2 regions of the Streptomyces sp. NPDC059582 genome follow, and region 1 is predicted to be linked to the other one. Evidence: riboswitches for the same ligand, from Rfam matches in the RefSeq annotation. Region 1 holds a riboswitch; the other holds the start of a gene.

Region 1 (5,583 bases):
GAAGTGGATCGCGGTGCCGGTCATCGCTCTGTTCGTGTTCGGCAGCCTCATAGCCACGGTCGTCGGCATCGTGATCGGCCTGCTCTTCAAGGCGCTGATCTTCGTGGCCCTGGTCGGCGGACTGATCTACGTCGTGCGTAAGTTCACCTCGAGCTCCTCGTCGCGCAGCGACTGGTGACCGCGCGGGCAATCGGTGACCGGTAACAGGAATCACCGGTTCCCTCGGGCGGGGGAAGTTTTCCGGACAGCCCGGCTGCAAGCGGTGGGAGCCGGATAAAGTCCGGAATCCCACGCGGGGCGGACCCCGCGGGCGGCGTACACCCCCCACCCGTGTTCCCCGCGCGGGCTGCCCCCTCGTGCAACCGGAGTGACCCTTGGCCACGGCTGACACCGCATCCGCGGATCCGCAGGCTCCCTTCGCGCGGCCGCGCTCCGCCCCCTCCCTGGTTCAGCGTCCGCCCTCCACGTCGGTTCCCGAGCAGCCGCATTCCGCGACGACCACCCTCATCGGATCGGTGCAGCGCGCGATGCGTCTGCTGGAATCCGTCGCCACGCACGCACACGGAGCCCCGGCCAAGCAGCTGGCCCGTGAGACCGGACTCGCCCTGCCCACGGCCTACCACCTGCTGCGCACCCTTGTGTACGAGGGCTATCTGCGCCGTGACAAGGGGCTGTTCTTCCTCGGCGAGGCCGCCGAACTGCTGAGCAGTAGCGGAGCGGGGCAGAAACGTCGCAGCACGGTCGTCGACGCGCTCGCGCGATGGCGTGATTCCATCGGTGTGCCCGTGTACTACGCCGTGTACCGCGGAGGCGAGATCGAGCTCCTGTGCGTCTCCGACACCCCGGGCAATCCGGCGGTCGAGGAGTGGGCCGACTTCCGTGAGACCGGGCACGCGCATGCCATCGGGCAGTGTCTGCTGTCCCAGCTGGACGACGAATCCCGCCGCGACCACCTGGACCGCTATCCCGTGCAGTCCCTCACCCCGTACACGGTGCGTGACAGCCACACACTGCTGCGACGGCTGGAACGCACCAGGAGGACCGGCCCGGTGACCGAACGTCAGGAGTACGCGCTGGGGACGGTGTGCGCGGCTATCCCGATCACACTGGGTGCGACGGCCGCGACGATGGCCATTTCGCTGCCCTCCCATCAGGCCGACCGGCTGCTCCCCGCCGTGCAGCAGTTGCAGGCCGAGATCGGACGCCTGCTGGGGTCGTTCGGGCTCTCTATCAGCATCTGAAAAATCACTCCTTGTGATCTGCCATGTACGTTCAGCAAGATGCCACCAAATGTCAGGGGTTCATTCCCGGCCATTCGACGGCATATGACGGGGTAGGCGATGCGCGAGTCCGTACAGGCAGAGGTCATGATGAGCTTTCTCGTCTCCGAGGAGCTCTCCTTCCGCATCCCGGTGGAACTGCGCTACGAGTCCTGTGATCCGTACGCCGTGCGGTTGACCTTCCACCTTCCCGGAGACGCCCCGGTGACCTGGGCGTTCGGGCGGGAACTCCTGATCGACGGGGTGGGCCGGGCGTGCGGTGAGGGGGACGTGCGGGTCTCGCCCGTCGACCCCGACTCGCTGGGCGAGGTCCTGATCCGGCTTCAGGTCGGCGTGGATCAGGCGTTGTTCCGCTCGTCGACCGCGCCGCTCGTGGCCTTCCTCGACCGCACGGACAAGTTGGTGCCGCTGGGCCAGGAAGGTTCGCTCGCCGACTTCGACGCCCATCTCGACGAGGCGCTGGACCGCATCCTGGCCGAGGAACAGAGCGCGGGCTGAAGCGAGGGCGCCTGGGGGCGTCGGACGCGTCAGAACGGCGCGTGGAGGGCATGCAGGAACGCTTCTGTGGGCTCCCTGAGGGCCTGCAGGAACGCTTCTGTGGAAGTCGGGTGGGAACGCCACGGCGCTGCCGCTGTGGCGTTCGGGTGACGCCGGGCCGAGGCGTTCGGGTGATGTCAGGCGTGCGTCACCGCTTGCGCCGTCGGCCCCTTCCCGCGCGTGCCGGAGCCGGCGGGGCACCCGTCGGGCCCGTGGTGACGGCGCCGTCCTGACCCGACCGGTCGGCCGCGACCACCAGCGCCGCGAGCGCGGTGGTGACCGGCACCGACGCGACCAGGCCGATGGAGCCCACCAGCGTGCGCACGATCTCCTCCGCGACCAGCTCGCTGTTGGCGACCGTGCCGACACTGCTCTGCGCGATGGAGAACAGCAGCAGGAGGGGCAGCGCCGCGCCCGCGTAGGCGAGGACGAGCGTGTTGACGACCGAGGCGATGTGGTCACGGCCGATGCGGATGCCCGCCCGGTACAGCCCCCGCCAGCCCATCGACGGATTGGCCTCGTGCAGCTCCCAGACCGCCGACGTCTGCGTCACCGTCACGTCGTCGAGGACACCGAGCGACCCGATGATGATGCCGGCGAGCAGCAGACCGCTCATGTCGATCGCCGGATACAGACCGTGGATCAGACCGGTGCTGTCGTCGGTGTTGCCGGTGAGCGAGGCCCAGTCGATGAACAGCGAGCCCAGGATGCCGATCAGCACCAGTGAGATCAGAGTGCCGAGCACCGCCACGGATGTGCGGGCCGACAGTCCGTGGCAGACATACAGGGCGATCAGCATGATGGCGCTCGACCCCACCACCGCCACGACCAGCGGGTTCGAACCCTGGAGGATGGCGGGCAGGATGAAGAAGTTCAGGATCAGGAAGCTGATGGCCAGTGCCACCAGCGCCATCACGCCACGCAGCCGCCCGACGATCACGACGGCGAGCGCGAAGATGCCCGCGAGCAGCGTCATCGGGATCCGGCGGTTGACGTCGGTGACCGAGTACTGGAGATCCTTCGGCGCGGAGGGCTCGTAGGCGACCACGACCTTCTCACCCTGGTGCAGCTGGCGCGACTGGTCCGGCTGGACGATCTCGGTGAACGTACGACCCTTGTCCGAACCGGTGTCGACCCGGATCGTCGCCTTCTTGCAGGTGCCGTTCGCTTCCTGCTGGGCGGAGGAACCCTCGGCGGTCGAGGTGTCGCCGGTCGGGGTGTCCCCCGAGGCGTTCACCGAACGACAGCTCACACCGTCCACTGTGGTGACCGTGGCCTGTTGGGTCTGCCGGTCGAACCCGACCCCGGTGCGCTCGTGTGCCGGGGCGCCACCGGGCCACAGCACCGCGAGGCCGACCACCACCGCCGCCGCGAACGGCACGAGGATCGCCGCGATGACCTTGCGCAGGTGCTTGGAGACGGGGGCGGCGGGGCCATGGCTGTGCGAATGACCGTGCCCGCCACCGGATCCGGGACCGTGTCCGCCGCCCGACCCCGGATCCTGATCCCCGGGTCCGTGCCCGTGCCCCCGCTCCGGTCCGTGTCCTGGTCCGGGGCCGTGCCCGGGCCCCGGCCCATGTACCGCCCCCTGCCCAGGTCCGGTGCCGTGTCCGGGGTGATGTCCGTGGGTGTGCCCTGCACCGGAACCATGGCCGTATCCGGGGCCGTTGCCGCTCCCGGTGCCGTGGTCGGCTCCGGGTCCGCGAGGCGGCTCCGGCGAGGGGTACGGCGGCTCGTGTGTCGTGGTCACCGACCGATCATCGCAAGAACGGCAGAGGCCCACTGTTCACCGCGCCACAAATGACGCTAGCGTGGAGGCACCTTTGCACACGCGGGAGCTCGGAGCACCGGGCTGAGAGGGCGCTGACCTTCGTCTTCGCGATGTTTCACGTGGAACGAGTGATGTTTCACATGAAACGTCTGCCGACGGAAGCCGCTGCGTCGACCGCTGAACCTGTTACCGGGTAATGCCGGCGTAGGGAGTAGGTCTCATGACCAACAAGGACGTACGCACGCCTGTCTCCGACCAGGGCGAACAGCCCCAGGAGGCCGGGAAGTCGATCGGCTGGCACAAGTCGTACGTCGAGGGCTCGCGCCCCGACCTGCGCGTGCCGGTCCGTCAGGTGCACCTCACCAACGGGCAGTCGGTCACGCTGTACGACACATCGGGCCCATACACCGATCCCCTCCTCGCCACCGATGTCCGTAGGGGTCTGCAACCGCTGCGGGAGAACTGGATCATCGGGCGCGGAGACACCGAGGAGTACGCGGGCCGTCCCGTCCGTCCCGAGGACGACGGGATCAAGCACACCTCGCCGCGTGGCGGCCTGCGCAACCTCGATGCGGTCTTCCCCGGACGACCGCGCCAGCCCCGCCGCGGCCGCGACGGCAAGGCGGTCACCCAGCTCGCCTACGCGCGCAGCGGCGAGATCACACCGGAGATGGAGTTCGTGGCCGTCCGGGAGAACGTGGCGCCCGAGGTGGTCCGGGAGGAGATCGCGGCGGGCCGGGCTGTGCTGCCCGCGAACGTGAACCACCCGGAGATCGAGCCGATGATCATCGGCAAGCGGTTCCTGGTGAAAGTCAACGCCAACATCGGCAACTCCGCGGTGACCTCCTCCATCGAGGAGGAGGTCGACAAGATGACCTGGGCGACTCGGTGGGGCGCCGACACGGTCATGGACCTGTCCACCGGACGCAACATCCACACCACCCGGGAGTGGGTACTGCGCAACTCCCCCGTCCCCATCGGGACGGTGCCGCTCTACCAGGCCCTGGAGAAGGTCGACGGCAGGGCCGAGGAGTTGACCTGGGAGATCTACAAGGACACGGTCATCGAACAGGCCGAGCAGGGCGTGGACTACATGACCGTCCACGCCGGGGTCCGGCTGCCGTACGTGCCGCTGACGGCCAACCGCAAGACCGGCATCGTCTCGCGCGGCGGCTCGATCATGGCGGCCTGGTGCCTCGCGCACCACAAGGAGTCGTTCCTGTACGAGAACTTCGAGGAACTGTGCGAGATCCTCGCCGCCTACGACGTCACCTACTCGCTGGGCGACGGTCTGCGGCCGGGGTCGATCGCGGACGCCAACGACGCGGCGCAGTTCGCGGAGTTGCGCACGCTCGGGGAACTCAACACGATCGCCAAGCGTTTCAACGTACAGACCATGATCGAGGGCCCGGGACATGTCCCGATGCACAAGATCAAGGAGAACATCGACCTTCAGCAGGAGATCTGCGATGAAGCTCCGTTCTATACGCTCGGCCCGCTGACCACGGACGTCGCGCCGGCGTACGACCACATCACCTCCGGCATCGGTGCCGCGATGATCGCCTGGTGGGGCACGGCGATGCTCTGCTACGTCACGCCCAAGGAGCACCTGGGCCTCCCTGACCGTGACGACGTCAAGACCGGCGTCATCACCTACAAGATCGCCGCCCACGCAGCAGACCTCGCCAAAGGACACCCGGGTGCGCAGGAGTGGGACGACGCGCTGTCCGACGCCCGCTTCGAGTTCCGGTGGGAGGACCAGTTCAACCTCGCCCTCGACCCGGACACGGCACGGGAGTTCCACGACGAGACCCTGCCGGCCGAGCCCGCCAAGACGGCCCACTTCTGCTCGATGTGCGGGCCGAAGTTCTGCTCGATGAAGATCAGCCAGACCATCACGGAGCGGTTCGGCGGGGCGGCGGCCGAGGGGGCCTCTCCGGAGGAGATCGCCGAGGGGATGCTCCAGAAGTCGAAGGAGTTCGCGGCGAGCGGCAA
Region 2 (5,583 bases), on a different contig from region 1:
AGGTCCGGCACCTTCACGGTCTCCGGGCCCTTGGAGAGGGTGAGCGTCACGGCGTCGTGGTCGCGGATCCGCTCGCCCGGCGCCGGGTCCGTGCCGATGACCGTGCCGCGCCTCACGGTGTCGCTGTAGGCCTGCCGGACGGTGCCGACCTCCAGCCCGGCCGCCTCCAGCCGGGCCCTGGCCTGGTCCTCGGTCTTCGCCAGCAGCGGTGGGACCTTGGTGAACTGGCCGGAGTTGATGTACCAGACGCCCGCACCGACACCGAACACCAGCAGGACGGCGGCGACGATCGTGGCGAGCCGCCGCCGGGCCCCGGCGGACCGCCGGCGCGGCGGGAGCGGAGCCGGGCTCTCCAGCACGCTGGTGCGGTGGAACCCGGCCTCGGGCCCCTCGTCCTCGTTGACGGGCAGCGGCCGCAGCACGGTCAGGGCGCGCGGGATGACGCTCGTGCGGTCCTCGGCGATGTCGTGCGCCGACGCGGCCGCCTGCGGCGGTACCGCGTCCAGCTGGGCCGGGCTCAGCGCGTCACGCGTCCGGCGGACCTGGGAGAGCAGTTCCACGGCGTCGTACGGCCGCACGTCCGGGGTGCGCGCGGTGGCCGTCGCGACCAGCGCGTCCAGCGCGTACGGCAGCCCCGGCACGACGGTCGAGGGCGGCGGCACGTCCTCGTGCAGGTGCTTGTAGAGCACGATGGCGGGGGAGTCCCCCTCGTGCGGCCGGTCGCCGGTCAGCATCTCGTACAGGACGACACCGCACGCGTAGACGTCGACACGCGGATCGGCGGTGCCCTGCTCTATCTGCTCGGGGGCCAGGTAGGAGACGGTGCCCAGCACGGTCCCCGTGGTGTTGGTGACCGTGTCCACGGCCCGCACCAGACCGAAGTCGGCGACCTTGACCCGTCCGTCGTCCCCTATCAGGACGTTCTCGGGCTTCATGTCGCGGTGCACGAACCCGGCCCGGTGGGCGGCGCCCAGCGCGGCCAGCACCGGCTCCAGGATGTCCAGGGCGGCGCGCGGCTGCAGCGCCCCGCGCTCGCGCAGCACGTCGCGCAGGGTGCAGCCGGCGACGTACTCCATCGCCAGGTACACATACGACCCGTCGTTCCCTTGGTCGAACACCTGAACGACATTGGGGTGGGCGAGCCGGGCGACGGACTTGGCCTCGCGGATGAACCGCTCGACGAAGGAACCGTCGACCGCGAGCGTCGGGTGCATCACCTTGAGCGCGAGGACGCGGTCCAGACGGGTGTCCACGGCCCGGTAGACCGTGGCCATCCCACCGACGGCGATCCGCGCGTCGACGCGATACCGGCCGTCGAGCATCTGCCCGACGAGGGGGTCCTTAAGGGTCGTATCCACCAGGTGAGTCTACGAGCCACCGCGGACGGACCACCCGCCTCAGCCGATATCGGCCCGGTACTGCAGCCGACCTGTGACGCTTTCCACGACCGTCCGGGTGCCCCGATCCGCTCCCGCGCCCACCGTTTCCGGTCGGCCGGAAACGGTGGAAACGGGGCGGTGTGCGGGTGGAGGACAGGTCTAGAAGGCCGGGCGTTCCGGGTCCAGCGTGGCCAGTCCGGACACCGGCGACGACGCCTGCGCGAAGTGCCGCGGTGGAATCCGTCCGGCCCGCCGGGCCAGCCTCCCCGCCTCCACCCCGCTGCGCATGGCGGCAGCCATCAGCACCGGCTCCCGCGCCCGCGTCACCGCCGAGGCGAGCATCACACCGGCACATCCCAGCTCCATCGCCAACGCCACGTCCGAAGCCGTACCGGCCCCCGCGTCGAGAATCACCGGCACCCGCGCGTGCTCGACGATCAGCTGGAAGTTGTGCGGGTTCCTGATCCCGAGCCCCGACCCGATCGGCGACCCCAGCGGCATGACCGCCGCGCACCCCACGTCCTCCAGCTTCCGGGCCAGCACGGGATCGTCGTTCGTGTACGGCAGCACCGTGAACCCGTCGTCCACCAGCGTCTCCGCCGCGTCCAGCAGCTCGATCGGATCCGGCAGCAGCGTCCGCTCGTCCGCGATGACCTCCAGCTTGACCAGGTCGGTACCGAGCGCCTCCCGCGCCAGCCGTGCCGTCAGCACGGCCTCGCCCGCGGTGAAGCAGCCCGCCGTGTTCGGCAGCACCCGGATCCCGAGCCGCTCCAGCACCGACAGCACGGACCCGTGTACGGACGGGTCCACCCGCCGCATCGCGACCGTCGTCAACTCCGTGCCGGAGGCGACCAGCGCCCGTTCCAGCACGTCGAGGCTGGGCGCACCGCCCGTACCCATGATCAGCCGGGACGAGAAGGACGTAGCGCCGATGACGAAGGGATCGTCGGCCATGGGTCAGCCCCCCTGGACGGCGGTGAGGACTTCGACGCGGTCGCCCTCGGACAGGGCCGTGGCCGGCCACTGCCCGCGCGGGACGACGGTCTCGTTGAGCGCGGCGGCCACGCCGGACGGCGCCGCGGTGAGTGTCCGGACGAGGGTGTCGAGAGCCGTGCCGGGCGTGATCTCCCGGGGCTCCCCGTTGACGGAAATGGTGAGGGAGGTGTTCATGCGGGCTGCTCCGTGAGTACGGCGGCGGCGAACCGCGCGGGGGTGAAGGGACGTGCCTCGGCCGGCAGCGAACCGGTGGCCAGCGCATGCGCCAGCACCTCACCGGTGACCGGCGTGAGCAGCACGCCGTTGCGGTGGTGCCCGGTGGCCAGCAGCAGCCCGTCCAGCGCGGTCGGGCCCAGCAGGGGCGCGTTGTCGGGGGAGGCGGGGCGCAGCCCGGCCCGGGTCTCGGTGAGGGGCAGCTCCGTGATGCCCGGCATCAGCTCGTGCGCGTCGCGCAGCAGCTCGTACACGCCCCCCGCCGTCACCGTGGTGTCCCAGCCCAGTTCCTCGCTCGTCGCCCCGAGGACCAGTTCGCCGTTCTCCCGCGGCACCAGGTAGACCTGGCTGCCGCGCACCACGGCCCGTACGGTCCGGCTCAGGAAGGGCGCGTACCGCCGTGGCACCGCCAGCCGGACCACCTGCCCCTTCACGGGCCGCACGGGCGGCCGTACGTCCGGCGGGACGCCCGCGAGCCGCCCGCTGAGGCTGCCGGCCGCGAGCACCACCTGCTCCGCGCCCAGCGTCGTGCCCTCGCGGGTGACGATCCCCGCCGCCCGCTCCCGCGCGACGTCCAGCCGCTCGGCCCACTCCCGGTGGAAGACCACACCGGCCCGTCCGCACGCGGTCACCAGGGCGGCCGCCAGCCGCCGCGGGTCGATCTGGTGGTCGCCGTCGACCCGGAGCCCGCCACGCACGCCCGGCGCGAGCATCGGCTCCAGGCGCCGGCACTCCCGCCCGGACAGCCACTCGGAGTCCAGGCCCGACTGCCGTTGCAGGACGTGCAGTTCGCGCAGATGCGCGCGGTCGTCGGCGTCCAGCGCCACGGCGAGCGTGCCGCAGCGGCGGTAGCCGAGGTCCTGGCCGGTGAGCTCGGTGAGCTCGGCCGCGAAGTCCGGGTAGCGGCGGGCCGAGGCGAGGTTCAGGCCGAGCAGGGTCTGCTCGCCGAAGTGCAGCTCCGTGACGGCGGCCAGCATCCCGGCCGCCACCTGCGCGGCCCCGCCGCCGGGCTCGGGATCCACGACGGCCGTGGCGAACCCGCGCTGCGCGGCCCGCCACGCCGTCACGAGTCCGATGATTCCGCCCCCCACGACGAGGACGTCTGACGTACGCGTAGGCGACATGGGCGTCCAGCCCCTCCCTTCGCCGGCATGACCCGGATCAGGTTCGTACGGTCGGAGGCCGCCAGCCTCCCTCTCAGCCCGGTGCGTCCGGGCTCCCGCGAGTGCTTTACGTTTTCCACCCTAGCCCGCTGCCGTAAGTCTCAGTAAGGGAGCCTCCGCCCATGGCCCGCTCGCTCGACGGACTCGTCCTCGCCCCGGTGGCGGACCAGGCCCCAGGTCAGGTGGGTACGCGTACCCGGTTCGCGTACCACGAGAAGGACGGCGCGATCTGGGCGGAGTACGCGGGCGGTGACGTCGTGCGCGGACGGCTGGTGGGCACTCGGTCAGGTGACCGGCTGGACTTCCGGTACGTGCAGCTCAAGCACGACGGGAGCACCTCGTCCGGGCACTGTGTGTCCACGGTCGTCGAGCTGCCCGACGGCCGGGTACGCCTGGAGGAGGCCTGGGAGTGGGAGTCGCAGCCGGGCAGCGGGACGAGCGTCGTCGAGCAGCTGACCGAGCCGGTTGCGGAGCAGGTCGCCTGACCGGTGGCCAGAGCGCCGCCGGGTGCGTGCGCACGGCCGCTCGGTCGTCGGGCGGAGGCATCGGCTTCGGCTTCGGCTTCGGCAAGCACCGGCACGGCACGACGGTGCGGGCCGGGGCCCCCGAGGCCCGGCCCGCACCGTCGTCGCATCGGCTTGCGGACTATCCGGCCGGCCAGTGCGGCCATGCCGGGGCGAAGGCGCACCAGTACTCGGGGCAGCCCACCCGATAGGCCCGGGTGACCGTCTCCGTGACGGACGCGCCGGTACGGTCCGAGGCCGTCACCTTCAGCGAGACCCAGCCGGTGTCCATGGCGGGTACGGTCACCCGCCGGTCCCCGTCCCGGCCCCGCACCTTCGCCGGCTGCCAGGTGGCGCCGTCGTCCGTGGAGTACTGCACCGACACCCGCTCGCCGTCGGCGCCGCCGCCCGCCCCCGGGCGGTCGATGCCGAGGCCGAAGGTGAACTCCGACCCCTCGGGCACCGAGTTGTCACCGTCCAGCCCGGCCATGTCGTAGCGCGTGTCGAGCAACGGCAGCGGGCGCTCACCGCCGGTGTGCTCCGAGCGGAACCGCCAGGTGTCCGTCACGTGCGTGCCGAGCGCCCACTCCGCGGCGTCGCGATGCGCGGAGGAGGCGAGTTCGTACCACTGCCCACGCGCGGGCACGTCGAAAACACCCTGACCCGGCACGTCGTTGCGGTCGAGCACCCTGCCCGAGGCGTCGCGCAGCACCGTCTCGCCGGACTCCACCGACCGCGCGGGCTCCGACCGGTGGCCCGCCGCGTCCGAGAACATCGGCAGCGCAAGGCGCAGCTTGTCCCCGTCGCGGGTCGCCTGTGCCCGGCCGTCGGGTCCGTTCGCCGACAGCGACGGATTGAAGGGCCCCGTGAGCCAGTTGTCGGTCACCGTGCGCCCCCGGCGGTAGACCGTCGGGTTGGTGTACTGCGCTCCGAGCGCCCCGGCGTCCGTCGCGTACTCGAACGTGGCCGTCGTCCACGGGACGTCGGGTGTGTAGTACGCCGTCATCCGGTGCGGTGCCCGGAACAGCGTCCACTGCTGGGCCAGTTGCAGACCGTTGTACGTGGCCCACCCGTAGATCCCCTTGGGGTCGTTCGGGTATCCGGTGGTACGGAAACCGTGGTCCACGCGGGCCAGGTCCCGGCGCCGGTCCTGCCAGTGCGCACCGGCCGGCACTCCGTCGCCATGAGTGTGGAACGTGAAGTAGCTGCGGTCACCGTTGCGCGCGCCGCTGATCCGAAGGGTCAGCTCGCCCTCGGCCAGCCGCTCACGCAGCAGTGCCACCCCCTGGTCGCCGGTGCCCAGCGTCGGGTCGGCAGGGTCGATCGACG

What was found. Region 1 has a riboswitch for thiamine pyrophosphate ahead of thiC (phosphomethylpyrimidine synthase ThiC). Riboswitches for the same ligand answer to the same signal wherever they lie in the genome.
Region 2: linked by a shared signal. The riboswitch ahead of thiO (glycine oxidase ThiO) and the one ahead of thiC (phosphomethylpyrimidine synthase ThiC) in region 1 are both predicted to bind thiamine pyrophosphate.

The regions. Positions count from the first base shown of each region.
Region 1 covers NZ_JBHWCC010000005.1:29,414-34,996, forward strand. The annotation lists gene ACFV0T_RS06675 (DUF5326 family protein) at 1-178, shown strand, start outside; gene ACFV0T_RS06680 (IclR family transcriptional regulator) at 375-1,241, shown strand; gene ACFV0T_RS06685 (SsgA family sporulation/cell division regulator) at 1,341-1,778, shown strand; gene ACFV0T_RS06690 (YibE/F family protein) at 1,966-3,567, opposite strand; TPP riboswitch at 3,639-3,816, shown strand; gene thiC (phosphomethylpyrimidine synthase ThiC) at 3,809-5,583, shown strand, end outside.
Region 2 covers NZ_JBHWCC010000051.1:40,846-46,428, reverse strand. The annotation lists gene pknB (Stk1 family PASTA domain-containing Ser/Thr kinase) at 1-1,358, opposite strand, end outside; gene ACFV0T_RS33010 (thiazole synthase) at 1,539-2,333, opposite strand; gene thiS (sulfur carrier protein ThiS) at 2,337-2,549, opposite strand; gene thiO (glycine oxidase ThiO) at 2,546-3,712, opposite strand; TPP riboswitch at 3,710-3,821, opposite strand; gene ACFV0T_RS32995 (hypothetical protein) at 3,874-4,236, shown strand; gene ACFV0T_RS32990 (S8 family serine peptidase) at 4,397-5,583, opposite strand, start outside.